4 regions of the Lentzea sp. NPDC036955 genome follow, and region 1 is predicted to be linked to each of the others. Evidence: riboswitches for the same ligand, from Rfam matches in the RefSeq annotation. Region 1 holds a riboswitch; each other region holds the start of a gene.
The links. Region 1 has a riboswitch for cobalamin ahead of ACZ7CF_RS01775 (CbtB domain-containing protein). Riboswitches for the same ligand answer to the same signal wherever they lie in the genome.
Positions count from the first base shown of each region.

Region 2: another riboswitch for cobalamin. It lies ahead of ACZ7CF_RS02620 (ribonucleoside-diphosphate reductase subunit alpha); the one in region 1 lies ahead of ACZ7CF_RS01775 (CbtB domain-containing protein).
Region 3: another riboswitch for cobalamin. It lies ahead of ACZ7CF_RS26330 (FecCD family ABC transporter permease); the one in region 1 lies ahead of ACZ7CF_RS01775 (CbtB domain-containing protein).
Region 4: another riboswitch for cobalamin. It lies ahead of ACZ7CF_RS32445 (LPXTG cell wall anchor domain-containing protein); the one in region 1 lies ahead of ACZ7CF_RS01775 (CbtB domain-containing protein).

Region 1 covers NZ_JBVJRC010000001.1:360,162-367,308, forward strand. Annotated here, with positions in the region: gene ACZ7CF_RS01750 (phosphoribosyltransferase) at 181-810, shown strand; gene ACZ7CF_RS01755 (antibiotic biosynthesis monooxygenase family protein) at 766-1,059, opposite strand; gene hisG (ATP phosphoribosyltransferase) at 1,056-1,916, opposite strand; gene ACZ7CF_RS01765 (phosphoribosyl-ATP diphosphatase) at 1,931-2,194, opposite strand; gene ACZ7CF_RS01770 ((2Fe-2S)-binding protein) at 2,301-2,951, shown strand; cobalamin riboswitch at 3,000-3,174, shown strand; gene ACZ7CF_RS01775 (CbtB domain-containing protein) at 3,207-3,395, shown strand; gene ACZ7CF_RS01780 (CbtA family protein) at 3,412-4,161, shown strand; gene ACZ7CF_RS01785 (GntR family transcriptional regulator) at 4,198-4,911, opposite strand; gene ACZ7CF_RS01790 (GntR family transcriptional regulator) at 4,942-5,475, opposite strand; gene ACZ7CF_RS01795 (hypothetical protein) at 5,576-6,181, shown strand; gene ACZ7CF_RS01800 (HAD family hydrolase) at 6,174-6,839, opposite strand; gene metH (methionine synthase) at 6,832-7,147, opposite strand, start outside.
Region 2 covers NZ_JBVJRC010000001.1:532,431-539,577, reverse strand. Annotated here, with positions in the region: gene idi (isopentenyl-diphosphate Delta-isomerase) at 224-808, shown strand; gene ACZ7CF_RS02625 (ribonucleotide-diphosphate reductase subunit beta) at 794-1,780, opposite strand; gene ACZ7CF_RS02620 (ribonucleoside-diphosphate reductase subunit alpha) at 1,834-5,199, opposite strand; cobalamin riboswitch at 5,303-5,512, opposite strand; gene ACZ7CF_RS02615 (hypothetical protein) at 5,576-5,743, shown strand; gene ACZ7CF_RS02610 (LysE/ArgO family amino acid transporter) at 5,709-6,257, opposite strand; gene ACZ7CF_RS02605 (LysR family transcriptional regulator ArgP) at 6,357-7,147, shown strand, end outside.
Region 3 covers NZ_JBVJRC010000007.1:543,990-551,136, forward strand. Annotated here, with positions in the region: gene ACZ7CF_RS26320 (ABC transporter substrate-binding protein) at 1-113, opposite strand, end outside; gene ACZ7CF_RS26325 (ABC transporter ATP-binding protein) at 110-850, opposite strand; gene ACZ7CF_RS26330 (FecCD family ABC transporter permease) at 850-1,872, opposite strand; cobalamin riboswitch at 1,908-2,050, opposite strand; gene ACZ7CF_RS26335 (YciI family protein) at 2,134-2,553, shown strand; gene ACZ7CF_RS26340 (3-isopropylmalate dehydrogenase) at 2,618-3,655, opposite strand; gene ACZ7CF_RS26345 (S8 family serine peptidase) at 3,973-7,147, opposite strand, start outside.
Region 4 covers NZ_JBVJRC010000010.1:171,337-178,483, reverse strand. Annotated here, with positions in the region: gene ACZ7CF_RS32455 (terpene synthase family protein) at 25-2,178, shown strand; gene ACZ7CF_RS32450 (FAD-dependent monooxygenase) at 2,281-3,369, shown strand; adenosylcobalamin-variant (AdoCbl-variant) riboswitch at 3,438-3,509, shown strand; gene ACZ7CF_RS32445 (LPXTG cell wall anchor domain-containing protein) at 3,558-4,805, shown strand; gene ACZ7CF_RS32440 (hypothetical protein) at 4,802-5,215, shown strand; gene ACZ7CF_RS32435 (hypothetical protein) at 5,230-5,997, shown strand; gene ACZ7CF_RS32430 (CbiQ family ECF transporter T component) at 6,020-7,051, shown strand; gene ACZ7CF_RS32425 (ABC transporter ATP-binding protein) at 7,048-7,147, shown strand, end outside.

The sequences.
Region 1 (7,147 bases):
GGCCGGCACGAGCGCGACCAGGACGAGTGCGGCCGCCTTTCCCAGGTGGCGCAGACCAGAAGGCGCTCAGAAGTCGTCCCAACACACCGCGCCGTTGCACCAGGTGAAGTAGCTGCCAGCGGCTTTACGCCGTTCGTGCGTGCCGCGGGAACGGGGACGGGGCGTAGCGTCGGCGGGACTGTGAAGAGGTTCGCGAACCGGCGGGAGGCGGGCCGCGCCCTGGCCGCGCAGCTTGCGGAGCACACCTGGCACGACCCGCTCGTGCTGGGGCTGCCGCGCGGCGGTGTGCCGGTGGCGGCGGAGGTCGCGGACGTCCTCGGGGCCGAGCTGGACGTGGTGGTGGCGCGCAAGATCGGCGCGCCGGGGCACCCCGAGTACGGGGTCGGCGCGGTCGCGGTGGACAGCGCGCCGATCTACGACGCCGCGGTGCTCAGAGCGCTCGGGCTCACCGAGGAGCAGCTGGCCGCGGGCTGCGACCGCGAACGGGCCGAGGCCGCGCGCAGGACCGCGCTGTACCGGCGGGACCGGCCGCCGCTCGTGGTCGAGGGGCGGGACGTGGTCGTGGTCGACGACGGGCTGGCCACCGGTGTCACCGCGCGGGCCGCCCTGCACTGGCTGGAGCGACGAGGGCCGAACCGCCTGGTGCTGGCCGTGCCGGTCGCCGCGAGGCAGTCGGTGCGCACGTTCAGCACGCCCGTGGTGGCGGTGCTCCTGCCGCGGCACCTCGGTGCGGTGAGCCGGTGGTACGACCGCTTCGAGCAGACCTCAGACGCCGAGGTCCTCGAAGTGCTGGACCACCGGGAACGGTGAGTAGAACCGGTGCAGCAGCTCCGACCACCGGGCGTAGGACGGGCCCTGGCGGAACCCGACCGTGTGCGCCTCGACCGACTCCCACTGCACCAGCAGCAGGTACCGGTTCGGGTCCTCCAGGCACCGCGACAGCCGCAGGCCGAGGAAGCCCGGCGAGGCGGAGATCAGCTCCCGCGCCTCGCCGAAGACCTCCTCGAACTCCGCCGCACGTCCGGGCAGGACGTCCAGCACGGCGTGCTCCAGGATCACAGGCGGCAGAACCGGATGTCCGAGGCCAGGATCGCCTTGGCGCCGATCGCGGCCAGCTCGTCCATGACCCGGTTCGCGTCGCGGCGGCGGACCATCGCCCGCACCGCGACCCAGTTCTCGTCGGCCAGCGGCGCGACCGTCGGCGACTCCAGGCCCGGCGTGAGGCTGATCGCCTCGTCCAGCAGCGTGCGCGGGCAGTCGTAGTCCAGCATCAGGTACTGCTGGGCGAACACGACGCCCTGCAGGCGGGCCTGCAGCTGCTTCTTGGCCGGCGAGAGCTCCGAGCCCGCGCGGTGCACGAGGACCGCCTCCGACTCGCAGATCGGCTCGCCGAACGCCACCAGGTCGTGCTGGCGCAGCGTGCGGCCGGAGCCCACGACGTCGGCGATCAGGTCGGCCACGCCGAGCTGGATGGAGATCTCGACCGCGCCGTCGAGGCGGATCACCGTGGCGTTGATGCCGCGGCGCTTGAGGTCGCGGCCGACCAGCTTCGGGTAGGCGGTGGCGAGCCGCTTGCCCTCCAGGTCCTCGACCGTCCAGTCGGTGCCCCGCGGGCCCGCGTAGCGGAAGGTGGACCCGCCGAAGCCCAGTGCCAGCAGCTCCTCGACGGAGGAGCCGTTGTCATCGGCGCCCGAGTCGGCGGCCAGGTCGCGGCCGGTGATGCCCAGGTCGAGGTCACCGGACGCCACGTAGATCGCGATGTCCTTGGGACGCAAGAAGAAGAACTCGACCTCGTTGTTCGGGTCGAGCACGGTCAGGTCGCGCGGCTCGTGCCGCTGCCGGTAACCGGCCTCGGTCAGCATCGCGGAGGCGCGTTCGGCGAGCGCGCCCTTGTTCGGGACTGCTACGCGCAGCATCGGTCAGCTCTCCGTCAGAGGTACTTGTAGACGTCGTCGAGGGTCAGGCCGCGGCCCAGCATGATCACCTGGAGGCGGTACAGCAGCTGCGAGATCTCTTCCGCGAGCTTCTCGTCGGACTCGTACTCGGCGGCGATCCAGACCTCGCCCGCTTCCTCCAGGACCTTCTTGCCCTGCGCATGGACGCCGGCCTCAAGCGCAGCCACGGTGCCGGAACCCTCCGGCTTGGTGCGGGCTCGTTCGGTCAGTTCGGCGAACAGCGAGTCGAAGGTCTTCACGGGGGCACATCCTCCCACCTCCGGACGGGTGGTCCACACCGCGGTCACCTCTGTTCCAGCCCGTGGACGTGATCTGTCCTGCATGGACACCCAGTAGCGTGAATCTGTGTCGGAGTTCGCCGAAGTCCTCGCAGCGCTGCGCCAGGTGCGCGGCATCAACCCGTTCTTCGCGCTGGACGTGGGCCGTCCGGACGACTCGTGGCTGCCGGGGACGGCACTGCTCGAAGGCCCCGCCCTCAGGGAGACCATCGACGCGATCGCGGCCCGCTACAACGCCGCCGAGCCCCGCGTCGCCGCCAGCCTGTTCTTCCTCAGCTACACCGCGCGGCTGCTCAGCCCGCTCACCGCGACGGACCTGCCGATCGACGTGCGCCCGGAGAACCTGTGGTGGCAGCACCACCGCCGCAACGGCCTGAGCGTCCGCATCGACACCCCGCGGCTCGGCCCGCGCCCGGCGGAGGCGCTCGCACCGGTCGTGGAGGCGGTCCACGCGGTCGTGCCCGTGGCACGCGGTCTGCTGTGGGGCAACGCGATGTCGAACATCGCGGGCGCGCTGAAAATGGTGGTGCGAGCGGGTGCGCTGAGTGCGGAGGAAGCGGAGGAACGCGGCAACCGGCTCATGGCAGCGCCACCGTTCGAAGGTGCCGGGGAATTCGTCACCCTGCCCGGCGAGGTCGCGTTCCTGCGCCGGTCGTGCTGCCTTTACTACCGCGTTGCCGCAGGTGGGAAGTGCGGGGACTGCCCTCTTGTGAAGTGATGAAGACGACAACTCTTATGGCCGGTTGTGCGTGAACCGCCGTTCACCTTACGGTGCACGCGCCGCAGTGACGGGAAGCCGGTGGAAATCCGGCGCGGTCCTCGCCACTGTGACCGGGAAGCGATCCCCGCCGAGCACGTCACTGGTCCCGCGAGGGGCTGGGAAGACGCGGGGGCAGCGTTGATCCGGGAGTCAGGAGACCGGCTGCGGCGCCGTAAGGAGTTTCACCTTCCACGAGGTATGGAGGAGCCCGTCATGACGAGCCCCGCAGCAAGCCTGTCCGCCGTCCGCGTGCCCAAGTGGGCCTTCGCCGTCTCACTGCTCGGCCTGATCGTCACCTACCTGGTCCTGCAGGAGAACGGCCTCGCTCTCGGTGCGAGCTCGGAGCTGCTGCACGAGTTCTTCCACGACGGCCGCCACGCCCTCGGCGTTCCCTGCCACTGATCCGCTGATCACGCAGATGACGACCACGTACAGGTCGATCGCACTGCGCGGACTCGCGGCCGGCGCCATCGCCGGTACCGCCTCCGCGCTCGTGCAGCTCCTGGTCACCGAGATCCCCATCCGCGCCGCACTGGCCGTCGAGGAGGCCCGCGCCCCCGCCGGTGACGGCCACTCCCACTCGCACGGCGAGGAGGGGCTGGTCAGCCGCGGCGTCCAGATCGCGGGCGGCATGCTCGGCGTGGTGATCGTCGGCATCGCCGTCGGCCTGGTGTTCGCCACGGCCTACGCGCTGTCGAAGCGCTGGTTCGCCGACCGCACGCCGTTCACCCGCAGCACCGCGTTCGGAGTCGCCGTGTTCGGTGCGGTGGCGCTGCTGCCGTGGCTGAAGTACCCGGCGAACCCGCCCGCGGTGGGCGACCCGGACACGGTGAACTACCGCACCGCGCTGTACCTGGGCGTGGTGGTGGCCGGTCTGGCGATCGTCTGGGGAGCGAGCTGGCTCGCCTCGGCACTGGCCGCGCAGCCGCACCCGGTCCGCGTGACCGCGGTGCTGCTCGCGGTCGTGGCGGCGGTGGCGGTGGTGCTGGTGGCGTTCCCCGCGCCGCCGGACACGATCCCGGCGGACATGCCGGTGGCCGTGCTGTGGCAGTTCCGCCTCAGCTCACTCGCCCAGCTGGCCACGCTCCACGTCGGTCTCGGCGTGGTGTTCGGCCTGCTGGTCGATCCGGCGACACGCCGGGCGAAGGCACCCGTCGCGGTTTCCTGATGGTCCGGGGCGGTCGTCGCGGCGACCGCCCCGGGTCTACAGGGCCTGGTGGTAGCGCAGCTCGTAGCGGTGCGAACTCTTGATCAGCACAGACGCCTCCACCGGGCGATCGTGGTCGCTGTAGACGACCCGCAGCTGCCGGATGACCGGCGTCCCGCCGGGCAGGTCGAGCGCCTCGGCTTCCGCAACGGTCGGTGGGCGCGCTGAGATCCGGTCGACGAACGACCGCTGGACGAAGCCGAGGTCAGCGAGCGCCCGAGGTGCACCGCCGCGGATCTTCGCAGGTCTGGCCAGGGCGGTGTCACCGGCGATGTCCACCGGGTAGTACGACGCTGACAGCTCCACCGGCTGGTCCTGGTGGCTGAGGATCCGGGTGCGGACGACCGCCGGCACTCCGGGGCCGAGGCCCAAGCCCTCGGCCACGTCGGCCGGAGGGACGACCGTGTCGACGGCGAGCAGCTCGTAGCGGAACCGGCCTGCCCCGGGCTCGATGTAGGCAGCGGCGTCGACCACCAGCGGTTCCCGGTCGCGGACGTACACGCCCTTGCCGGCGCGGCTGTCGAGAAGACCCTCGTCCTTCAACGCCTTCAGCGCGTGCTGGATGGTCGCGTTGGCCGCACCGTGCTGTGCGACGAGCTGTGCGGTCGACGGCAGCTGCGCACCCGGCGGCAGCTCTCCGCGCATGATGAGGTCGCGCAGCTCCGCCGCGATCTGCTCGTGCCGGGGCCGGACGTCACGTGCGCGGGGCAATGCCTGCTCCTCGGAACTTCGTCTGGACGGTCATGGCGTCAGCTCATAACGCAGCCGCCGCCCATCGGACACCATCGTCATCACGGTGGCCTCGACGGGCCGATCCTCCTCGGTCAGCAGCGAACGCGCGAGCAGCAGAACGCAAGACGGGCCCTCGAGTCGCAACGCGGTCCGCTCGTCCACTGTGGCCAGACGAGCGCTGACGTCCTCGCGCACCCGCTTCGGGGGATGACCGAGCCCGGCGAGGAAGGCCACCGCGCCACCGGGGATCTTGCGCGGCTCGGCGAGGCGGGTGCCGCGAGCGATGACCACGGGGTAGTGCGAGTCGACGAGTTCGACCGGCTGGCCGTCGAACAACATCAGGCGCCGCCTGACCACCACCGGATCACCTCGTTCCAGGTCGAGCATGGCGGCGACCGCGGCGGTGGCGGGCACTTCCTCGACGCCCAGCAGCTTTTGGGTCCCCTCACCGCCGTGCACCTGCGCCTCGGCAGCCCAAGCGTCACCGGGTTGACCGCTCACGTACGGCATCGAGACGCTCGTCCACGAGCGCACGGTCGTCATCACTCACGCTCCTCGGCTGGGTCCTGCGCGTACCGCTGTCATAGACCCTAGTCATAGGATCAGCTAGGTACATTTCGGATATTGCAGTAAGGTTGCCCGGATGATCAACGCCCCTTACATCACCGCTTGGAGCGCAGAGCAGGATCTGCCCTACGAGTTGGTGGTGCGTCCAGGCCACGGCATCGGCTACGCGGACGAAGTCCTGACTGATCGGGACACCCGCGGTGTGTTGTGGCTCCGCAGCCCGATTCGCCACGAGGTGGGACGCCCTGAGTTCGGCCGGGTGCACCCGCTCAGGCAGCGACGAGCCATGCGGCGGTTGCTGTGCCAGGTCTGCGCGGGACCAGCGGACCGCACGGACGACGGCGTGCTGTGGCTGTTGCGCGACTACCGCAACGACTGGCCGCACTGGCCGGAGGGCATGGGGTGCAACGAGCCGCCCGTGTGCCGATCGTGCGTCACGCTCTCCCTGCGGCTTTGCCCGGCACTGCGACGCGGCGCTGTCGCAGTCCGATCAACCGAGTTCCCCGTCGTCGGGGTGAGAGGTGTGCTGCACCGGCCCGGCGCGCGTGGTCCTGCGGTGGTGCAGGATGCAACTCGGTACTTCGACGACCCGGACATCCCCTGGATGGTGGCCTCCGCCCTGGTGCGTCAGCTCAGCAACTGCGTTCTGGTGCCGTTCGACGATCTTGGCCTGATCACCTGACCTGCAGCGCCTTCAGCACTTCGAGGTCGACGCCGACGAGGGAGTCGCGGAACACCCGCCGCTCCCCCGCCGGCACCTCGACGTCACACGGCACGACCAGCACGGTGCACCCGGCCGCCACCGCAGAGGCGACACCGGTCGGCGAGTCCTCGACCGCCACGCACCCGGCCGCGTCCACGCCGAGCAACCGCGCCGCCTTCAGGTACGGCTCCGGCAGCGGCTTGTTCAGACCGTCCACCTCGTCGCCGCACACCGTCACGTCGAACAGGTCGCGGCCGATGGTGTCGAGCGCGACCTCGGTCAGCGACCGTTCGGTGGAGGTCACCAGCGCCATCGGCACGCCGGACGACCGCACCGCGCGCAGCGCCTCGGCAGCGCCCGGACGCCACGGCAGACCGGTGCGGAAGACCTCCTCGGTGCGGCGGGAGATCCACGCGGCGCCGTCGGCCATGTCGGCGTCGGTCGGTTCGATGCCGACGTCGGCGAACAGCAGGCGCATCGTCGTGGGGACGTTGCTGCCGACCATGCGTTCGCGGGTCTCCACCGACAGGACCCCGCCGAGCTTCTCGGCGTACTCGTAGAGCGGGATGTCCCACAGCTTCTCGGAGTCCAGCAGCGTGCCGTCCATGTCCCACAGGACAGCTTGCGGGTCAGACATTGAAGTACTTCGCCTCCGGGTGGTGCGCCACGAAGGCGTCGGTGGACTGTTCCGGGTGGAGCTGGAGTTCCTCGGACAGCGTGACGCCGATGCGGGCCGGGTCGAGCAGGTCGACGACGCGCCGGCGGTCTTCCATCTCGGGGCAGGCGCCGTAGCCGAACGAGTACCGCGCGCCGCGGTAGCCGAGCTTGAAGTACTCCTCGACGGCGGCGGGGTCTTCCTGGGCCACTGACCCGCCCGCCGGCCACACGAGCTCCTCGCGCACGCGCTTGTGCCAGTACTCGGCCAGCGCTTCGGTGAGCTGGACC
Region 2 (7,147 bases), 170 kb from region 1:
CCAGGGTGACGTGGACCACCTCGGGCGGCGCTCGGCGCGCGCTCAAGTCGCCGCCGGGTTGCCGCTGCGCGGAGTCCTCACGGCCACCGGGTGTCGGCGTGCCACACTGCTGCGCGCCGCGTTGCCCTGCCGCCCGCGAGCCACCCACCGGCTCTCGACGACAACGATGTCGGCGCCCAGGTTCCGGTGCCCCGCCCGAGTGTGGTTACGTGTGGTCGTGACTGTGGAACAGGTGGTCCTGCTCGGCGAGGACGGTTCGGCGATCGGCGTCGAGGACAAGGCTGTCGTGCACCACGCGGACACGCCGCTGCACCTGGCGTTCTCCAGCTACGTCTTCGACTCGGCCGGCAACACGGTGCTCACCCGCCGGGCGTTGCACAAGAAGACGTTCCCCGGCCTGTGGACCAACACGTGCTGCGGCCACCCCCTGCCGGAGGAGGACATGGCCGAGGCGGTGCGGCGGCGGCTGCGCGACGAGCTCGGCATGGACGTCGGCGTGCCCGAGCTGGTCCTGCCGGCATTCCGCTACCGGGCGGAGATGGACGGTGTCGTCGAGAACGAGATGTGCCCGGTGTTCCGGGTGCTGTCCGACGCCGAGCCGGTGCCGAACCCCGACGAGGTCGACTCGACCGAGCGCGTGCCGTGGAGCGTGTACGCCTCGAGCGTCCTGGACGGGACCCGGCCGGTGTCGCCGTGGTCCCGCCTGCAGGTCGCCGAGCTCGTGGAGCTCGGGCCCGATCCGCTCGCGTGGCCGGTGGCGGACCGGGCCGGGCTGCCTAAGGCCGTGGTGCTGTCACCACTGCAGTGAGCCGCCGTTCTGGTACTCGATGACGCGGGTCTCGAAGAAGTTCTTCTCCTTCTTGAGGTCCATCATCTCCGACATCCACGGGAACGGGTTCTCCGCCGGCTCCCACACGGGCTCGAGCCCGAGCTGTGCGCAGCGGCGGTTCGTGATGAACCGCATGTACTGCTCGCACAGCTCGGAGTTCAGCCCGAGGATGCCGTTCGGCATGGTGTCGCGGCCGTAGGCGATCTCCAGCTCGCAGCCCTCCGCGAGCATGGTGCGCACCTCCGCCTGGAACGCGTCGTCCCACAGGTGCGGGTTCTCGAGCTTGATCTGGTTGATCGCGTCGATGCCGAAGTTCAGGTGGATCGACTCGTCGCGCAGGATGTACTGGTACTGCTCGGCGACGCCGACCATCTTGTTGCGCCGCCCCAGGGACAGGATCTGCGCGAACCCGGTGTAGAACCACATGCCCTCGAACACCACGTAGAACGCGACGAGGTCCTTGAGGAACGCCCGGTCGCGGTCGGGTGTGCCGGTGCGGAACCCCGGGTCCTCCAGGTGCCGGGTGAACTGCAACGCCCACGCGGCCTTGTCCGTGATGGACGGGATCTCCCGGTACATGTTGAACAGCTCGCCCTCGTCGAGGCCGAGCGAGGTGCAGACGTACTGGAACGTGTGGGTGTGCACGGCCTCCTCGAACGCCTGGCGCAGCAGGTACTGCCGGCACTCGGGGTTGGTCAGGTGCCGGTACACGGCGAGCACGATGTTGTTGGCCACCAACGACTCCGACGTGGCGAAGAAGCCGAGGTTGCGCTTGATCATCAGGCGCTCGTCCGCGGTGAGGCCGTCCTTCGACTTCCACAGGCCGATGTCGGCCTGCATGGACACCTCGGTCGGCATCCACGCGTTGTTGCAGCCGGCCAGGTACTTCTCCCACGCCCAGTGGTACTTGAGCGGCAGCAGCTGGTTGACGTCCGCACGGCAGTTGATCATCGCCTTGTCGTCCACGCCGACCCGCGCGGCACCGGCGTCGATGATGTGGTCGGTCACTGGCAGGCCTCGCAGTCGGTGTCGGTGGTGGAGCAGGCGACGGGGGAGACGGCGTTGAGCTTGCCGTCGGTGCCCTGCAACGTGGACTTCTCCACGTGCGTCGCGCTCTGCGTCCGCAGGTAGTACGTGGTCTTGAGCCCGCGCAGCCACGCCAGCCGGTAGAGCTCGTCGAGCTTGCGGCCGCTCGGCGCGGCCAGGTAGAGGTTGAGCGACTGCGCCTGGTCGATCCACTTCTGCCGGCGCGAGCCCGCCTCGACCAGCCAGGCGCTGTCGACCTCGAACGCCGTGGCGTACAGGGCCTTCAGGTAGGGCGGCACCCGGTCGATCGCGCCGAGGCTGCCGTCGTGCAGCTTGAGGTCGGAGACCATCTGCTCGTCCCACAGCCCGCGCTGCTTGAGCGCCCGCACCAGGTGGGGGTTGACGACGGTGAAGTCGCCGGACATGTTCGACTTCACGTAGAGGTTGCGGTACAGCGGCTCGATCGACTGGTTCACGCCGGCGATGTTCGCGATGGTCGCGGTCGGCGCGATGGCCATGACGTTCGAGTTCCGCATGCCCTGCCGCACCTTGGCCCGCAGTGCGGCCCAGTCCATCGTGGACCCGCGGTCCTGCTCCAGCTCGTCCGCGGCGCGGTGCCGCGCGAGGATCTCGACCGAGTCGATCGGCAGGACGCCCCGCGACCACAGCGACCCGTCGAACGACCGGTACGCGCCGCGTTCCCGGGCCAGGTCGGCGGACGCCTCGATGGCGTAGTAGCTGATCTCCTCCATGCTGCGGTCCGCGAACTCCACGGCCTCCTGCGACGCCATCGGCGTGCCGAGCGTGAACAGCGCGTCCTGGAACCCCATCAGCCCGAGACCGACCGGCCGGTGCCGCAGGTTGGAGTCCCTGGCTTCCGGGATCGTGTAGTAGTTCACGTCGATCACGTTGTCGAGCATCCGCACGGCCGTGCGCACCGTCTTGCGGAGCCGGGCGTGGTCGATGCCGTCCTCGGTGACGTGCCGGGCGAGGTTGACCGATCCCAGGTTGCACACCGCCACCTCGTCGACCGCGGTGTTCAGGGTGATCTCGGTGCACAGGTTCGACGAGTGCACCACGCCGCTGTGCTGCTGCGGTGACCGCAGGTTGCACGGGTCCTTGAACGTGATCCACGGGTGGCCGGTCTCGAACAGCATCGTGAGCATGCGCCGCCACAGGTCCACGGCCTGGACCCGGCGGAAGACCTTGATCCCGCCATCGTCGGCCTTGGCCTCGTAGGCGCGGTACTTCTCGGCGAACTCGGCGCCGAACGCGTCGTGCAGGTCCGGCACCTCGTCGGGGGAGAACAGCGTCCACGTGCCGCCCGTGCGGACCCGGCGCAGGAACTCGTCCGGCACCCAGTTCGCGGTGTTCATGTCGTGGGTGCGGCGGCGTTCGTCGCCGGTGTTCTTGCGCAGGTCGAGGAACTCCTCGACGTCGATGTGCCAGGTTTCGAGGTAGGCGCAGACCGCGCCCTTGCGCTTCCCGCCGTTGTGGGCGAGGCCGGCCGTGGTCAGGTAGGACTCGTCGGTCTCGACCTCGAGGTCGAACACCTCGGGGACCACCTCGGTCTCCCGCACGTCGCGGACGCGCGAGAACACCATGCCCCGGTGCTCGACCCAGTCTGGCTCGGTGGTCGGGCGGCAGCCGGCGAGTTCGGCGATGCCCTCGACGGCGGGAACCCCGACGTCGAGGTCCTCGCCGGCAGAGGGGATGCCGAGGCGCAGCAGCTGGTAGCGGGCACCCGCGGCGAGCGACCGCGACGTCGTGGTGAAGTGGACCTCGACGCCGCGGGAGGCACCGCCGCTCGACTCCAGCAGGCCTTGCAGGAGCTTCCGGGTCTGGGCGTGCGGCAGGTGGGAGAACCTGCGGGCGATCCGCTTCCGGCGGTCGTCGTCGTAGAGGTCCTCAGGCGTGAACGGGAACGCGGAGGCACCCACCTCGGGTTCGGAGGCCCAGTGGATCCACACGCGGGTGTCGTCGCGGCCGTTCTCCCGGAAGGGGACACCGCGCGCCGACAGGTGCTCGCGGACGAAGTCCAGGTGCGCGTCCAGCCCGGGTTTCCCGGAGACACCCCACCGCACCCCGTCCTCCGACAGGTGCCCGCCACCGAGCAGGACGCCGTACAGACGAGCATCGTCCTCGCTGAAACCGGCGACGGGCACGACCTCCCGCGGAACCACCCTGGCGACGAGGTCACCCTTCTCCAGCCGACCGGCGTCCACCCACTCCGGCCGCACCTCGTCGCCGGCGAGCTGCTTGAGCGTCCGCGCGTTCTCCTGGCCGAGCGGCACGCCCCTGACGGCGTACAACGGGTGTCCGGCGGTGACCCTGAGGGGTGCGGCGGAGTGCTCGACCTCCACCTCGACCATCGGGTCGACCTGGTCGTAGAGCATGACGTCGGTGACCTCGCGGTAGGTGCCGCTCACCCCGAGCACGAGGTCGCCGGCCACGACGTCCCTGATCGCCTTGACGCCGTCGGCGGTGTGGACGCCGGTGTCCGGTGCGAAGCACTGGTTCACGGCCACGGCCGTGTCGTTCGCGATCTTCAGGAACGGCACCACGCCCTGCGACGTGCCGTTGGTGCCCCTGATGTGCGCGCCGATGCCGCGCACCGGCGTCCAGTCGTTGCCCAGGCCGCCCGCGAACTTCGAGAGCAGCGCGTTGTTGCTGATGCCGTGGAAGATGCCGCCGAGGTCGTCGGCCACGGTGGTCAGGAAGCACGACGACAGCTGCGGCCGGGTCGTCCCGGAGTTGAACAGCGTCGGTGTCGAGCACATGAAGTCGAACGACGACAGCAGCTCGTAGAACTCGACCGCGCGGGCGTCGGGGTCGTCCTCCTCCAGGGCGAGGCCCATGGCCACGCGCATGAAGAACGCCTGCGGCAGCTCGTAGCGGCGGCCGTCGCGGTGCAGGAAGTAGCGGTCGTACAGGGTTTGCAGGCCCAGGAACTGGAACCGGAGGTCACGGGACGGGTCCAGCGCCGATCCCAGGCGGGCCAGGTCGAACGAGGTCAGCCGGGGGTCGAGCTGGCCGCAGTCGACGCCGTGCCGCACGAACGAGGCGAAGTACGACGGGTAGCGCTCGGTCATCTCGGCGTGCGACAGCGGGACGCCGCACGCCTCGGTGCGCAGCCGGTCCAGCAGCAGGCGGGCGCTGACGCAGGAGTAGTCCGGGTCCTGCTCGACCATCGCGCGGGCGGCCATGATCGGCGCCAGGGCGAGCTCGGCGTCGGTGATGCCGTGGTACAGGTTCCGCTTGGTCTCGGTCAGCACCGCCTCGGCCGATGCGTTCGGAAGATCGGCACAGGCTTCCTCGATGACCACTGAAAGGCGGTCGGGCACGCTCTCTCCTCGCGAGCTGGGCCCAGGAGGAAAAGCGCATGCGCGCACCGTTCACCGGTGCACACAGCTGCCCTCCCTCGGGGCACCGTGTCGTGCGCGCAGGCTTGCGCGCACCCCGGTGGCAGGTCTTCGGACTCGTGGGCGTCGAACTCGCGCCTACCGGCCGTCGCTTCCCAGGTCTCGCGACCCAGTGCTTCGTTGACGGCTTTCGTTCCCACTCACCGCTGCGGGGCAGTCCCGGACTCGCACCGGGTTCCCTCTTGCCTCACCGGCCCGTTGTCCGGGCCGGTGAACCACCAGTGCGGCAGATACTACATGTGGTGGTGGGTCCTTGATCACCACCCAACATGCGTGTCCCCTGGGTAGGGTGGTCGGCGTGGGTGAGGTTCGGCCGCGGGTCTTCTACGGTGCTCTGCTCAGTGCGGGGCTCGCCTCCGCGTCGCTGTTCGCGGGAGCCGCGGCGCCGGTGACGAGCGGCGTGCTGGCCGGCTGCGCGGTCGCCGCGCTGGTCACGTCCCGGCGATCAGCGCGACCCCGAGGCTGATCATCACGGCGGCGATCACGCCGTCCAGCACGCGCCACGCGCGCGGCTTCGCGAACAGCGGGCTGAGCAGCCGGGCGCCGAACCCGAGCGCGGCGAACCAGGTGATGCTCGCCGTCACCGCGCCGACGCCGAAGAGCCAGCGGCCGGCGGCGATCGACCCGAGCAGCAGCACGGTGTCGAGGTAGACGTGCGGGTTGAGCCACGTCAGCGCGATCGCGGTGAGCACGGGCCGGTGCCGGGCGCCGGTGTCGGCGTGCAGGGCCTGCGGGCGCAGTGCGCGCCGCGCGGCCAGGAACCCGTACCCCAGCAGGAAGAGCCCGCCCACGACCGCGGCGACGGTGACCGCCTGCGGCCACCGGGTGACGATCGCGCCGAACCCGGCGACGCCCACGGCGACCAGGACCGCGTCCGACACGGCGCACACGGCGACCACCTTCGCCACCGCCTCGCGGCGAAGTCCTTGGCGCAGCACGAAAGCGTTCTGGGCGCCGATCGCGACGATCAGGGTCATCATGGTGCCGAAGCCGAGCAGCAGGTCTGTCACGCGGTCCACGCTATTGACGCGTTCTTGATGAGGCCAGCTGAAGATTCTTACGTACCATTAGCGCTCGTGATGGACCTCGACCTGGTGCGCACGCTGCTCGCGGTGGTGGACAGCGGCACGTTCGACGCCGCCGCCACCGCGTTGCACGTCACGCCTTCCGCTGTCTCGCAACGCATCAAGGCGCTCGAACAGCGCACGGGCCGGGTCCTGCTGGTCCGCGCCCGCCCGGTGCGGCTCACGCCGTCCGGTGAGGTGATCGTCCGCTACGGTCGGCAACTGCTGGCGCTCGACCAGGACCTCGGGGCGGCGCTCGGCGAGGACGCGGTCGTGCGGGTGCCGATCGCGGTGAACGCCGACTCGCTCGCCACCTGGTTCCTGCCCGCGCTGCACCGCGTGCCGCCCGAGCTGCGGATCTCGTTCGACCTGCACCGCGAGGACCAGGACCACACGACGGCGTTGCTGCGGCAGGGAGCGGTGATGGCGGCGGTGACGTCGTCGCGCGAACCCGTCGCCGGCTGCTCGGTGCGCAAGCTCGGCCACATCCGCTACGCCGCGATGGCCGCCGAGTCCTTCGTGAACCGGCATGCGGCCGGGCCGTTGAAGTCGTGGCTGCCGGACGCCCCGGTCGTGGTGTTCGACCGCAACGACGACCTCCAGGACCGCTTCGTCCGCACCCTGACGCGGGGCCGCGGCGCGTCCGAGCACCGCCACCACGTCCCGTCGTCCGAGGTCTACGTGCGCGCCGTCGCCACCGGCCTGGGCTGGGGCATGGTGCCGCCGCAGCAGGTGCTCGACGGCCTGGTCGACCTCGCTCCCGGCCGCACGGTCAGCGTCCCGCTGTACTGGCAGCAGTGGAAGCT
Region 3 (7,147 bases), on a different contig from region 1:
TGCTGCCCGCAGTTGGTGACGGTGACGGGTTCGGTCGCGGAGGTGTCCTGCGCGACCGTGGCGCCGCACCCGGAGACGAGCAGCAGGGCGGCGGTGACGAGTGCGGTTCTCACGGGGTGACCTCCTGGTCGAACAGGAGCTGGGGGACTCCTGTCGTGGGGTGGGCGACCACGTGTGCGGTGACGTGGAAGACCTTGGCGACGAGCTCGGGCACGAGGACCTCCGCCGGGGTGCCGGAGGCGACCACCCGGCCCTCGTCGAGGACGTAGAGGCGGTCGCAGTACGACGCGGCGAGGTTGAGGTCGTGCAGCACGGTCAGGACGGTGACGCCGAGTCCCCGCGCGAGCGCGAGGACGTCGAGCTGGTGGCGGATGTCGAGGTGGTTGGTCGGCTCGTCGAGCACGAGCACGCGGGGTTGCTGGGCGATGGCGCGGGCGATCAGCACCCGCTGGCGCTCCCCGCCGGAAAGGCTGAGGAAGCTGCGGGCGGCGAGGTGCCCGACGTCCACTGTGGCCAGAGCATCGGCGACGACAGCGGCGTCGCGCACGGGGTCGCGGTCGTGCGGCAGCCGGCCCATCTCCACGACCTCGGTGACGGTGAAGTCGAACTCGACCTGCGACTCCTGGGTCAGCGCGGAGAGGTCGCGGGCGAGGCCCTGTCGCCTGTGGACGTTCTCGCCGTCGAGCAGGACCGCGCCGGCGTCCGGTCGCAGCGCCCGGTAGACGCAGCGCAACGTCGTCGACTTGCCGCTGCCGTTCGGCCCGACGATGCCGACCACCTCGTCGCAGGCGTGCAGCGTGATGCCGGAGATGATGTTCCGCACGGTGACGTCGTGCACCTCGACGCGCATCAGCGGCCTCCGAAGACGTACGCCCTGCGGCGCATCAGGAAGATGAAGCACGGCACACCCAGCGCGGCCGTGATGACGCCGAGCGGCAGCTCCTCGGGTGCGGCGAGCATCCGCGCGGCGACGTCCACCCACACCAGGAAGCTCGCACCCGCCAGCGGTGCCAGGGCCAGCACCTTGCGGTGGTCGGCGCCCACGACCATGCGCGTGAGGTGCGGCAGCATCAGCCCGACGAACCCGACGGCCCCGCTGACCGCCACCAGCACCCCGGTCATGGCCGCGGTGACGACGAAGAGGTGCGTGCGGAACCGGTTGACCCTCACCCCGAGCGTGGTCGCGGTCTCATCGCCCATCGCCAGCGCGTTCAACGGCCGCGCCTTGGTCATCAGGTAGGCGATGCCCAGCGCGGTCACGACCGTGGCGACCGGCAACGACCTCCAGTCCGCCCCGCCGAGGCTGCCGAGCAGCCAGAACATCGCCGCCCGCGCCGCCTCCCCGTGCGGTGCCTGGAACACCAGCAGCATCGCCACGGCCGAGAACCCGTAGGCGAGCGCGGTGCCGGTCAGCACGAGCCGCAACGGCGTGAGCGCCCCGCTCGACCGCGCGGTGAGGTAGACGAGCGCGGTGGCACCGAGCCCGGTGAGGAACGCCCCCGTCGACAGCGCGTACACGCCGAGCCCGGACAGCACCCCCATCGTCGCGACCGCCGTGGCACCCACGCTCGCCCCCGAGGAGATGCCGAGCACGTACGGGTCGGCCAGCGCGTTGCGGACCATCGCCTGGATCGCGACGCCGACCGCGCTCAGCCCCGCGCCCACGACGGCGGCGAGCAGCACGCGCGGCAGCCGGATGTTCCAGACGATGTGGTACTGCCCGGCGAGGTGGGCGGGCACGGTGCCGCCGGTGACCGCCTGCCACAGCAGGTCGGCGGTCACGCCGAAGGGGACGGAGACGGGGCCGAGCGCGACGCCCGCCACGATGCTGACGACGAGCACGCCGACGAGCGCGCTGATCTTCCCGATCACATGTGCCCTTCCCGCAGTCCACGGCAGGAGTTGGAGTCCTATGTCTGCCGTGTGCGGGCATTCGGGCTCGTCCCCTGGCCGGGGACCTACCGTTGCGGGTCAGCGCCGGACTTCGACCGGTCTTCCCCCACGCACGACTTCGGGTGACCCTACCTGCGCAAACAGGAAGTTCGAAAATTTCTCCGCTGTGATGTCGATCCGGCGGGGTGCCCGTTCGACCTGTGGACGTCAGCGAGCAGGGCACAACGCAGGGAGACCACCGTGAAGTACATGCTGATCATGCGCGCCACCGACGAGGCCTACGCGAACATGGGCGAGCTCGACTTCGACAAGATGCTGGAGGTCGTGGGCGCGTTCAACGACGAGCTGATCCGGGCCGGGGTGCTGCTCGCCGCCGAGGGCCTCGCCGACCCGTCCGAGGGCGTCGTCGTCGACTTCTCCGCCGAACCGGCGATCGTGACGGACGGCCCGTACGGCGAGACCAAGGAGCTGTTCGGCGGCTTCTACCTGCTCAACGTGTCCTCGCTGCAGGAGGCGGTCGAGTGGGCGAAGCGGATGCCGATGGCCGGGCCCGGGTTCAAGACCGAGATCCGCCGCGTGCCGACGATCGACGAGTTCCCGCAGGACAACGAGTGGATCCAGAAGGAGCGCGCCTGGCGCGAGTCCACCGCCCAGCTGTGAAAGTCACGCGGGGACCTTTCGTGCTCTACAAGAGTACGAAAGCTCCCCGCGTGCACTACAACGGTCAGCCCGTGCGGACGTTCGAGGACACGAGGGCGGCCAGGCGGTCGCCGATCGCGTACGTCGCGCCCGGCGACTGGTGGTCGCGGGTCGCCAGGTCGAACGCCACGGACGCCTCGATCCGGCGCGACGCCTCGTGCTCGCCGAGGTGGTCGAGCAGCAGCGCGACCGACAGCACGGCGGCCGTCGGGTCGGCGATGCCCTGGCCCGCGATGTCCGGTGCCGAACCGTGGACCGGCTCGAACATCGACGGGTTGCGCCGCGTCACGTCCATGTTGCCCGACGCGGCCAGGCCGATGCCGCCCGTGACGGCGGCGGCGAGGTCGGTCAGGATGTCGCCGAACAGGTTGTCCGTCACGATCACGTCGTACCGGGCGGGGTCGGTGACCAGGTGGATCGTGGCCGCGTCCACGTGCTGGTACGCCACCGTCACGTCCGGGTGCTGCAACGAGACCTCCTCGACCACGCGCGACCACAGCGAGCCGGCGTGCGTGAGGACGTTCGTCTTGTGCACCAGCGTCAGGTGCCGCCGCGGACGGGCCGAGGCGCGCGCGAAGGCGTCCCTGACCACGCGCTCCACGCCGAACGACGTGTTGAGCGACACCTCCGTGGCGATCTCGTGCGGGGTGTCCTTGCGCAGCAGGCCACCGTTGCCCGCGTACGGGCCCTCGGTGCCCTCGCGGACCACCACCATGTCGATCTCCGGCGGGTCCGCGAGCGGGCTGCGGACGCCGGGGTAGAGACGGGCGGGGCGGAGGTTCACGTGGTGGTCGAGCTCGAACCTGAGGCGCAGCAGCAGGCCGCGCTCCAGGATTCCGCTCGGCACCGACGGATCGCCTACCGCTCCGAGCAGGATCGCGTCGTGCTGGCGGAGCTCACCGAGCACCGACTCGGGCAACAACTCTCCCGTGGCGTGCCAGCGCGCCGCGCCGAGGTCGTAGCGAGTGATCTCGGCCGCCGGAACGACCTCGTTGAGGACCTTCAGGGCCTCAGCGATGACCTCGGGCCCGATCCCGTCTCCTGGGATCACTGCGAGCCGCATCCACACACCTCCCAGGTGTCAGTCCCCAATTGGTGGGACTACTTTCCTCCGCGAAAGGTTACCGGCACCACGGCCGCTCGCCGCATGCCGGACACCCCATCGGGGTGTTATCTCCCGTACTGCGGGACACCCACACGGCCCATTCCGCACTTTCGAGTGTCACTCGATCGCAGGAACAGGGTCGCGTCAAGGGGTGACGCCCGGCAGTTCCACGCAGTAACCCCGCTTCCCCCGGAACGCACGCGGGGACCTTTCGTACTCTCTGAGAGCACGAAAGGTCCCCGCGTGGACTTCAGAAAAGGTCGGAGGAGAAGGGGCTAGGAGCGGACGGCGCCTCGGACGGTGACGACAGAGGCGCGGTCGCCGGTGGCGTTGTGGTGGTTGAGCACCAGCAGGCCCTCGGACTTGTCGAGCTCCAGGGCCTTCGCGTCCCGGTTCACCACGAGCGCGGTGCCCGGCTTCGCGAGGTACGACAGCGCCGCGTCACCGCCGCCCTGCACCCACAGACCCGGCTTGAGCGGGTCGAAGGACAGCGGGCGGTCGATGACGTCGATCAGGCCGTTCGCGTTGCCCGGCGCCACGTAGTAGCCCGTGGTGCCGGCGGTGTACGAGATCCGCGAGGTGTCCTTCGCCGGGTCGATGCCGAGTGCGGTGAGCAGCACCGGCAGGACCGCGACGTTGGTGTCGGCGGTGTTCGTGTCGACGTCGCCCCACTGGTTGTTGACCGCCTGGATGTCGACCTCCAGGCCCGTCTTGAGGTCGACGGTGGTCGCGACCAGCAGGTCGGTGTCGGTCAGGCGCGTCGCGAACGTCTCGAAGTCCGCGACCCCGTCACCGGTGGTGTCGATGTCGATGAACGGCACGGTGTTGACGCCGAGGTTGTACCAGTTGCCCCACGTCGCGACACCGAACGCGAGCAGCGCCTCCTCCGGCCTGCCCTGGGCCTTGGCGAGCGGGGCCGTGGAGGCCGCGCCGACGTAGCGCAGGTCGCCGCCCTTGGCGGTCTCGTTGAGCGCGCAGTTCTCGGTGACGTTGCGGCGGCAGTCGCGCAGCTTCGGCGAGGACGCCTGCAGCTCCAGGACGCTGACCAGCGAGCGGTACGCCTGCGAGCCGGTGCCCTGGTCGACGCCGCGGCCGTTCAGGTTGAGCACGGCCTGCTTGTCGCCGCCGCGGAACCGCAGCGACGGGAAGGTGCTGATGTCGGCCACCGGCTTGGGCGCGGCGTAGACGGACACGCGCAGCGGCACCACGGCACCGGCGGTCGGCGTGAGGGTCACGCGACCGGAGGCGTCCGCGAGGAACTGGCGCGGCGTGTCGAGCTGCGTCGTCGCGACGGTCGGGTCGATCGTCTTGCGCAGCGCCTTCGGGTCGTCGATCTTCAGCGTCACCTTGACGCGGGCGACGCCGCGCGGGCTCAGCTTGACCTTGTCCTGCGAGAGCACGTAGCTCACGCCGGGGATCGTCGTGGCCGCGGTGTAGCCGACCCTGTACTCCACCGGCTTCGTGGACTTGTTGACGATCTTGATGGTCTTGCTCCTGGAAACCGGCTTCGAGACCTCGACGGTGCCGAAGTTGGCGCTCACGTAGCCGTGGTCGTCCTCGACGAACGCCAGCACCTGGTTGTCCAGCGCGGACTTGGCGTCCACGCGGCCGGTGCCGACCCGGTTGGGCGCGAAGGTCTTGCCGTTCTCCTTCACGTCCGCACCGGCGGTGTTCATGATCGAGGCCTTGACCTCCTCCAGCGTCCAGTCCGGGTGCGTCTGACGCACCAGGGCCGCGATGCCCGCGACGTGCGGGGACGCCATCGAGGTGCCGGAGATGACCGAGCGGTCGTTGCCGGAGCCCACGGCGGTCGAGGAGATCGTGTCACCGGGCGCCGCGACGTCCGGCTTGATCGACTGACCGCGGGTGCCGCGGCTGGTGAACGAGCTCGGGGTGTCCGAGATGGACTGGTCGTAGGTCGGCGTCGAGGTGCGCAGCTCGCCCGCGAGGCGGACGGTCAGCGTGCCCGCGTTCAGCGCCGGGCGCACCTGGGCGGTGGCGTCACCGGTGAACTGGAACATCGGGATGGCGGTGTTGCCCGCGATGCCGGCCGCGAAGTTGTTGAGCGTGGACGACAGCAGCACACCGGCACCACCGGCGGCCTGCACGTTGTTCGCGCGGGCGGCGGAACCGCAGCGGCGCGTCGCGTCGTTGTCGTCCCACTCCAGCCACACGAACTTGCCCGCGACCGCGTCGGTGATCGGCTGGCAGCCGTCGAGGTTGCCCGCCTGCGTGAGCTTCACCGCGGGCAGCGTCTTGTCGTAGCCGGGGTAGCCGGTGAAGTTCTGGCTGTACTGACCGGCCTTGAGGCCCTGACCGGGCACCTCGGCGCCGTCGCGCAGCACGTAGGAGTCGCGCACCGACGCCACCGTCAGCGCCTCGGGCGTGTTGCCCGGCGAGCCGCCGATGTCGTAGAGGTCGCCGCCGTTGCCCGCGGAGAAGACCGGCATGACGCCGACCTTGAACAGCTTCTTCACGAAGAGGCTGTCGGGGTCGTCCGGGGCGCCGTAGTCGGAGCCGAGCGACAGGTTGACCACGTCGAGGTGGTCGGAGAAGTCGCCGTCGCCGTCGGGGTCGAGCGACCAGTCGAGCGCCTGCGAGGTGACGTTGGTCGAGCCGTCGCAGCCGAAGACCTTGAGCGCGTAGACCAGGGCCTTCGGCGCGGTGCCGGGGCCGATCCTCATCGCGTTCAGGCTGTCGGCGGTCAGCTTGGTGTAGTCGCCCTTGAACGTGCTGCCGTCGGCGTTCTCACCGAAGCCGGCCGTGGTGCCCGCGACGTGCGAGCCGTGGCCGTTGCAGTCGATCGGGTTGGGGTCGGGCTTCGGCGTGTTGATCGCCGGGTCCTTGCTCTCCCCGTCGTAGTCCTCGCCGACGAAGTCGTAGCCGCCGACGACCTTCGCGGTCGGGAAGTTCGGGTCGGCCTTGCGCGGGTCGACGGCCTTGAACGCCTCGACCGTGCCGGGGCCGCCGAAGTTGGCGTGCGTGTAGTCGACGCCGGTGTCGATGATGCCGACCCGGACGTCGTCGCCGAGCTTGCCGTACTGCTGCCAGGTGTTGACGACCCTGGTGAGCTGCACCGCGTTCGAGTTGTCGCGCTTCTTCGGCACGACCGGGTAGACCGCGACGACGTCGGAGCGCTGGGCCAGCTCGCGCACCTTCGCCGCGTCCGCCGTCACGACGACACCGGGAACGCCGTTGGAGGTGCGGAACACCTCCCTGGTGGCGCCGTCCTTGGCCGTGAGCTCGCGGACGACCCCGTCGACAGCGGCCGACGTGTCGTTCTTCGCCTGCTTGGCGGCCTGCTTCTGCGCCTCTTTGCCCTGGCCCTGCTTCTCCGCGAACGCGTCGACGGCGGGCTTGCGGTCCAGCGCGACGAACGCGGTGACCTGGCCGGCCTGGTTCAGCCTGGGAGAAACCTTGAGCTGCAACGCCTTCGCGTCGAGCCCCTGA
Region 4 (7,147 bases), on a different contig from region 1:
CCACCGCGCGGAGGTCCCACGCCCATGCAGCCGTTCCAGCTGCCGGAGTTCTACACGCCCCACCCGGCCCGGCTGAACCCGAACCTCGAACGCGCCCGCGTCCACACGCGGGCCTGGGCGCGCGAGATGGACATGGTCGACGCGCCGCAGCACGGCACGGTGATCTGGACCGCCGCTGACCTCGAAGCGCACGACTACGCGCTGCTCTGCGCGTACACGCACCCCGACTGCGACGGGGAGGCGCTCGACCTGATCACCGACTGGTACGTCTGGGTCTTCTACTTCGACGACCACTTCGTCGAGCTGTACAAGCGCACCAGGGACGTCCCGGGCGCGCAGGCCCACCTCGACCGGTTGCCGCTGTTCATGCCGGTCGACGGCCACATCACCGCACACCCGGCGAACCCGGTGGAGAAGGGCCTCGCCGACCTGTGGCGCCGCACGGTCGGCCGGCACTCGCTCGACTGGCGGGAGCGGTTCGCCGCCAACACGAAGCACCTGCTCGACGAGTCGATGTGGGAGCTGCACAACATCAGCGCGGCCCGGCTCGCCAACCCGATCGAGTACGTGGAGATGCGCCGCAAGGTCGGTGGCGCACCGTGGTCGGCGAACCTCGTCGAGCACGCCGTCGGCCTCGAGGTGCCCGCGCGCATCGCGCTGTCCCGGCCGATCGGCGTGCTGCGCGACACCTTCAGCGACGCCGTGCACCTGCGCAACGACCTGTTCTCCTACGAGCGCGAGGTGCTCGACGAGGGCGAGCTGTCCAACGGCGTGCTGGTGTTCGAGAAGTTCCTCGGCCTGTCCACCCAGGCCGCCGCGGACGCCGTCAACGACCTGCTGACCTCGCGCCTGCACCAGTTCGAGCACACCGCGCTCACCGAGGTGCCGATCCTGCTCGACGAGCACGGCATCGACCCCGTCGGCCGCGCGGCCGTCCTGGGTTACGTGAAGGGCCTGCAGGACTGGCAGGCGGGCGGTCACGAGTGGCACCTGCGGTCCTCGCGGTACATGAACTCCGGTCCGCCGCCGCAGCTCGGCGTCCTGGGCTCGTTCGCCAAGACCCTGCCGCAGCGGCTCCGGCAGTTCTCCAGCACGCCCAGGGTCGTCGAGCCGTACGCGCTGCCGGCGTTCGAGGTGCCGTTCACCCTCTCCCTGGCACCGCACCTGGACCAGGCCCGCGACCAGGTGGTCGCGTGGGCGGTCGAGCAGGGCATGACCGGTGAGGGCGTCTGGGACGAGGCCCAGGTCCGCGGGTTCGACTTCCCGCTGTGCTCGGCGGGCATCGACCCGGACGCCACGGCGCAGGAGCTGTACCTGTCCGGCTGCTGGCTCACCTGGGGCACCTACGCCGACGACGCCTACCCGCTGTGGTTCGGCCGGACCCGCGACCTGCTCGGCGTGAAGACGCAGACCACCCGCCTCAAGGCGTGCATGCCGGTCGACCTCGTGCAGACCGTGGTGCCCGCCAACGCGATGGAGCGCTCGCTGGCCGAGCTCTGGCAGCGGACCGCGGCGCCGATGAACCCGGCCTTCCGCGCCACGTTCCGCCAGACCGTCGACGCCATGCTCGACGCGTGGGTGTGGGAGGTGGTCAACATGCACCACAACCGCATCCCGGACCCCGTGGACTACGTGGAGATGCGGCGCAGCACGTTCGGCTCCGAGCTGACGACGTCGCTGTCCCGCTTCTCGCACTCCGCGATCGTTCCCGAGCAGCTGTGGCAGACGCGGGTCGTGCAGACGATGGAGCGGTCGGCCATGGACTACTGCACGATGCTCAACGACGTCTTCTCGTACCGCAAGGAGATCCAGCACGAGGGCGAGGTGCACAACATGGTGCGCGTCGTCGAGAACTTCCTCGGCGTGCCGCAGAGCCGTGCCTTCGAGCTGACCTACGCGCTGATGGACGCCCGGCTCGGCCAGTTCGTGCGGTCCGTCGAGACCGACCTGCCGAAGATGTTCGACGACCTGGCCCTGGACGCCGGTGCGCGGGCCGGCCTGACGCGGTACGCCGACGAGCTGAAGGACTGGATCGCCGGGATCATCCACTGGCACGAGGAGACCAGCCGGTACGACGAGGCCGGCGCGCTGCCGGTGGGCCGGCTCCCGGTCTTCCACCGCGGTCCCACCGGTCTGGGCACCGCGGCCGCCCGGCTCACCTCCCGAACGCCGGGCTGAGCCCCCGGTCAGCCCCGGTCAGCCACTGACAGCCGTTGGTCAGCCCCCGGTCAGCGCACCCCGCCACGGTGTGCGCATCGGCCACTCCACAGGGGGAGCACCATGACGAACGTCCTCATCTCCGGCGCCAGCATCGGCGGTCCGGCGCTGGCCTACTGGTTGCGCCACCACGGCTTCGACGTCACCGTCGTCGAACGCCACCGCGGCCTGCGCCCCGGCGGCCAGGCCGTCGACGTCCGCGGTCCTGCGCTCGACGTGGTGGAGCGGATGGGCCTGGGGGACCGGTTGCGGTCCATGACCACGGGCATGCGCGGCATGAGCGTGGTCGACGAGGAGGGCACCGAGCTCCACCGCTCCACCGAGCACACGCTGACCGGTGGCGACCTCGCCAGTCCCGACGTCGAGGTCATGCGCGACGACCTGGCCCGCCTGCTGTTCGACGCGGTGGAGGGCGTCGAGTACCTCTTCGACGACACCATCACCGCGATCGACGGCACCCGCGTCACGTTCGAGCGGGCCGCCCCGCGGGACTTCGACGTGGTCGTGGGCGCGGACGGGCTGCACTCGAACGTCCGGCGGCTCGTGTTCGGTCCCGAGGCGCAGTTCGTCCGCCACCTGGGCACCAACCTCGCCGTGTTCACCGCGCCGAACTTCCTGGGCCTCGACCACTGGCAGGTGTTCCAGCAGGGCGAGGTCGTCGGCGGCGGGGTCATGAGCGCCCGCGCCAACGCGGAGTGCCGGGTCTACATGGGGTTCTACGGCGAGGTGGACTTCGACCACCGCGACGTCGAGGCCCAGCGGCGGCTGGTGGCGGAGAAGTTCGCCGACGCCGGGTGGGAGTGGCAGACCGCGCTCAAGCACATGTGGGAGGCGCCGGACTTCCACTTCGACGCCATGGCGCAGGTCCGGATGCCGTCCTGGTCGCGCGGCGGCGTCGTGCTGCTCGGCGACGCCGGCTACTGCGGTTCGCCGTTGTCCGGTCAGGGCACGAGCTTGGCGCTCGTCGGTGCGTACGTGCTGGCCGGCGAGCTGAGCGTGAACCGCGAGACCGCGTTCCAGCGCTACGAGGAGCTGCTGCGCCCGTACGTGACGGCCAACCAGGACATGGCGCTGAAGAACCAGGCCAACGGCGGGCAGCCGACCGAGGAGTTCGCCGCGGTCGTGAGCTCCTTCCAGCTCCCCGGCCGCTGATGGCCCGGCTCACAGCCATTTGACTCGGGGTGATCCCTCCCGCACGATCGGGTGGACAACAGCATCCGCACGCCGCGGGGGAAGCCGGTGGAACTCCGGCGCTGACCCGCAACGGTGACAGTCCGAATGCCCGTGGCGCGCGGTGGCTCCATCGACCCGTCGAGGACAGCGGGGCAGGGGGAAGAGCAGTGATCCGGACATCCGCGCTGGCCGCAGTGGTAGTGGCCGCGCTCGTCGTGACACCGGCCGCTCAGGCGGCTGAGCCGCCGTCAGCGGGAACGTGGCTGGCCGGCCAGTTCGTCGGTGGCGACCACCTGGTGAAGGGGCCGGACCTCGTCGACCACGGCCTGACCGCGGACGGCGTCTACGGGCTCGCGGCCGCCGGTGTCGGCCGGTCGACGGCGGTGCGGGCCGCGGCGTGGCTCGCCGAACCCGAGCAGTTCCAGTACTTCGCGGGCGACGGCGAGGCCGAGTCCTACGTCGGTGGCCTGGTGAAGCTCGCGCTGGTCGCGCAGGCGCTGGGCACCGACCCGCACGCGTTCGCCGGTGCCGACCTGCTCGAACGCCTTGCGGCGCTGCGGGAGGAGTCCGGCCGCTACCGCGACCGCACCGACCCCGACTACGACCAGACCAACGCGTTCACGCAGGCGCTGGCGATCATCGTGCTGACCCGCGCCGACCAGCCGGTGGCGCAGCCGGTCGCGTTCCAGGTGTCCACGCAGTGCGCGGACGGCGGGTTCCCGATCTCGTTCGGGCAGCCGGTCTGCAAGTCCGATGTGGACGCGACGGCGATCGTGCTGCAGGCGTTGCAGGCGGCGGGGGAGCCGACGGCGTCCGCGCGGGCGCTGGACTGGCTGGTGGCGCAGCAGAAGGCGGACGGCGGGTTCCCGTCGGCGTTGCAGGGCTCGAACGCCAACAGCACCGGCCTCGCGGTCGGCGCGCTCGTCGGGGGCGGCCGGACGGTGGCCGCGGACCGGGCTGTGGCGTACCTGCGGTCGTTGCAGGTTGGCTGTGCCGGACCGGAGGCCGCTCGCGGCGCGATCGCCTACGACAGCACGGGTTTCGAGGTCTACGGCGCCGTGCGCGCGACCACCCAGGCGATGCTCGGCCTGGCCCGCAAGGGCCTCGCCGACGTGTCGTTCGCCGGTGCCACGCCCGGTGTGCCCGCGGTCGACTGCGCGACCCCGCCGACCACCACGCCCCCGTCGACCACCGCACAGCCGACCGTGCCGCCGACGACGACCGCTCCGGTGACCACCTCGTCGACGGCCACCCCGGTCGCTCCCGCGCCGGCCGGTCCGACGCCCCCGGCCACTCAGCGGCTCGCCGCGACCGGCCCCGAGGAGGCCGTCGCGCTGACCCTGCTCGGTTCCTCCGCGCTGCTCGCCGGCGCCGTGCTCGTCCTCGTGTCCCGTCGTCGGAAGGTTGGTGCGTGATGCGCCGCATCCTCGCTGTCCTCGCCCTGGTCGCGAGCTCGTTCGTCGTCGCACCCGCCTCCGCCGCGGACTGCGCGGGCGTGAAGGTCGTGGTGGACTTCACCGCGCTGGGCGGCGGCGTCCAGACCGGCTGCGCTCCCGGCGACCCGGCCACCGGTCTCGCCGCGCTGACCGGCGCGGGCTTCACGTACTCGTTCGTGCCGCGCCAGGCCGGTTTCGTGTGCCGGATCAACGCGCTGCCGAACCCGTGCACCGCGCCCACGACCAGCGCCTACTGGTCGTACTGGCACGCCTCGCCCGGCGGTTCCTGGGCCTACAGCTCCGCGGGTGCGGGCAGCTACGACCCGGCGCCCGGCAGCGTCGAGGGCTGGGCGTTCGGTGCCGGCACCGCCCCCGGCGCCACCCCGTGACGAGGTTCTTCTGCGTGCTGGCACTGGTGATCGCCGCGGCGGTCCCGGTGCCGGCTCAGGCGGCGGGCTGTGACGGCGTGACCGTCGTCGTCGACTTCCGCGGTCTCGGCGGTGGTGTGCAGCAGGGGTGCGCGGCGGGCAGTCCGGGTTCCGGGGTGGCGGCGCTGGCGGCGGCCGGGTTCAGCTACGCCTACGCGTCACGGCAGCAGGGGTTCGTCTGCCGCATCAACGGCAGGCCGGGCACCGACACCGACAGGTGCGTCACCACCTCGCCCGCCACCGCGTACTGGTCGTACTGGCACGCGCCACCCGGTGGTTCGTGGTCCTACAGCAACCAGGGCGCGGCGACCTACGTGCCGGCCCGCGGCAGCGTCGAGGGATGGGCGTTCGGCGCGGGGGAGCAGCCGGGGATCGCCCCGCCGGCCGCACCCGCACCTGCACCGCCACCGGTCCAGCAGCCGCCCGCTCAGCAACCCCCTGCCCAGCAGCCTCCGGTCCAGCAACCGCCCGCACCACCGCAGGTCCCTGTGACCCCGCCTGCCGGGCAGCCGTCCACCACTGCACCGCCCTCGTCCTCTGCCGCGACGACTTCGGCGTCGGCTTCGGAGCCGTCTTCGAGCACGGCCGCCGCCGTGACCTCGGCCGCGGTCGAGGAGAAGGCGCAGCAGCAGGACCAGGAGCCGGGTAGTCCGTTGTGGACGGTGCTCGGCGTGCTGGCGATCGGCGCGCTGGTCATGGCGGGACTGCTCGTGGCCCGTCGCCGGCGCAGCGCGGAAGAGTGAGCGCTCGGCGGAGGTCCGCGGCGTGAGGCTCCACTCCGGCGCGTGGTGGCTGTGGGCCCTGGGCCTGGCCACCGCCGCCAGCCGCACCACGAACCCGTTGCTGCTGGGCCTGGTCCTGGCGGTGGCGGGGGTCGTGGTCGTGACGTGCCGCGCGAACACGCCGTGGGCGGAAACCTATGGTGTGTTCCTCAAGTTCGGTCTGCTGGTCATCGGCCTGCGGGTGCTGCTGCACGTGTTCCTCGGCGGCATCGCGGGCCCGACGACGTTGTTCACCCTGCCGCAGGTCCCGTTGCCGGACTGGGCGCAGGGCATCCGCATCGGCGGACCGGTGACCGCGGAGGGGCTGGTCTTCGCGCTGTACCAGGGGTTGTTGCTCGCCACGATCCTGAGCTGCGTCGGCGCCGCGAACGCCCTCGCCAACCCGAAACGCCTCCTGCGCTCCCTGCCCGCCGCGCTGTACGAGGTGAGCGTGGCCGTGGTGGTGGCGCTGACCGTTGCGCCGCAACTGGTGTCATCGGCGCGTTCGGTCCGCAGAGCCCGCCGGTTGCGCGGCGACACGGCCCGCGGCGTGCGCGCGATCCGCACGATGCTGGTGCCGGTGCTGGAGGACGCGCTGGAACGCTCGCTCGTCCTCGCCGCCTCCATGGACTCGCGCGGCTACGGCCGCACCGCCGGCATCTCGCGCCGCGACCGCGCGGTGACCGGCGCACTGGTCCTGGCGGGCCTCTTCGGCCTCTGCATCGGCACGTACGGCCTGCTCGCCGACGCCTACTCCGGCTGGCCCCTGCTCGCGCTCGGCGTGCTGCTGGCCGTCGCGGGCCTGCTGGTCGGCGCCCGCCGGGTGCCGCGCACCCGCTACCGCCCCGACCGCTGGACCCCGCGCGCGGTCGCCGTGGCGCTGAGCGGCGTGGCGAGCGCCGCGGCACTGGTGCTCTCGACCGACCCGGCGCTGTCGCCGGCGACGGTCCCGCTGCAGGCACCCGAACTACCGCTCGCACCGGCGCTGGCCGTGCTGGTGGCGCTGGCACCGCTGGGGATCGCGAGGGAACGATGATCAGGTTCGAGGACGTCACCATCACCTACACCGGCACCCCGGTGCTGGCTGGCCTGTCCGCGGAGATCCCCGAGGGAGAGCTCTGCCTGGTCGTCG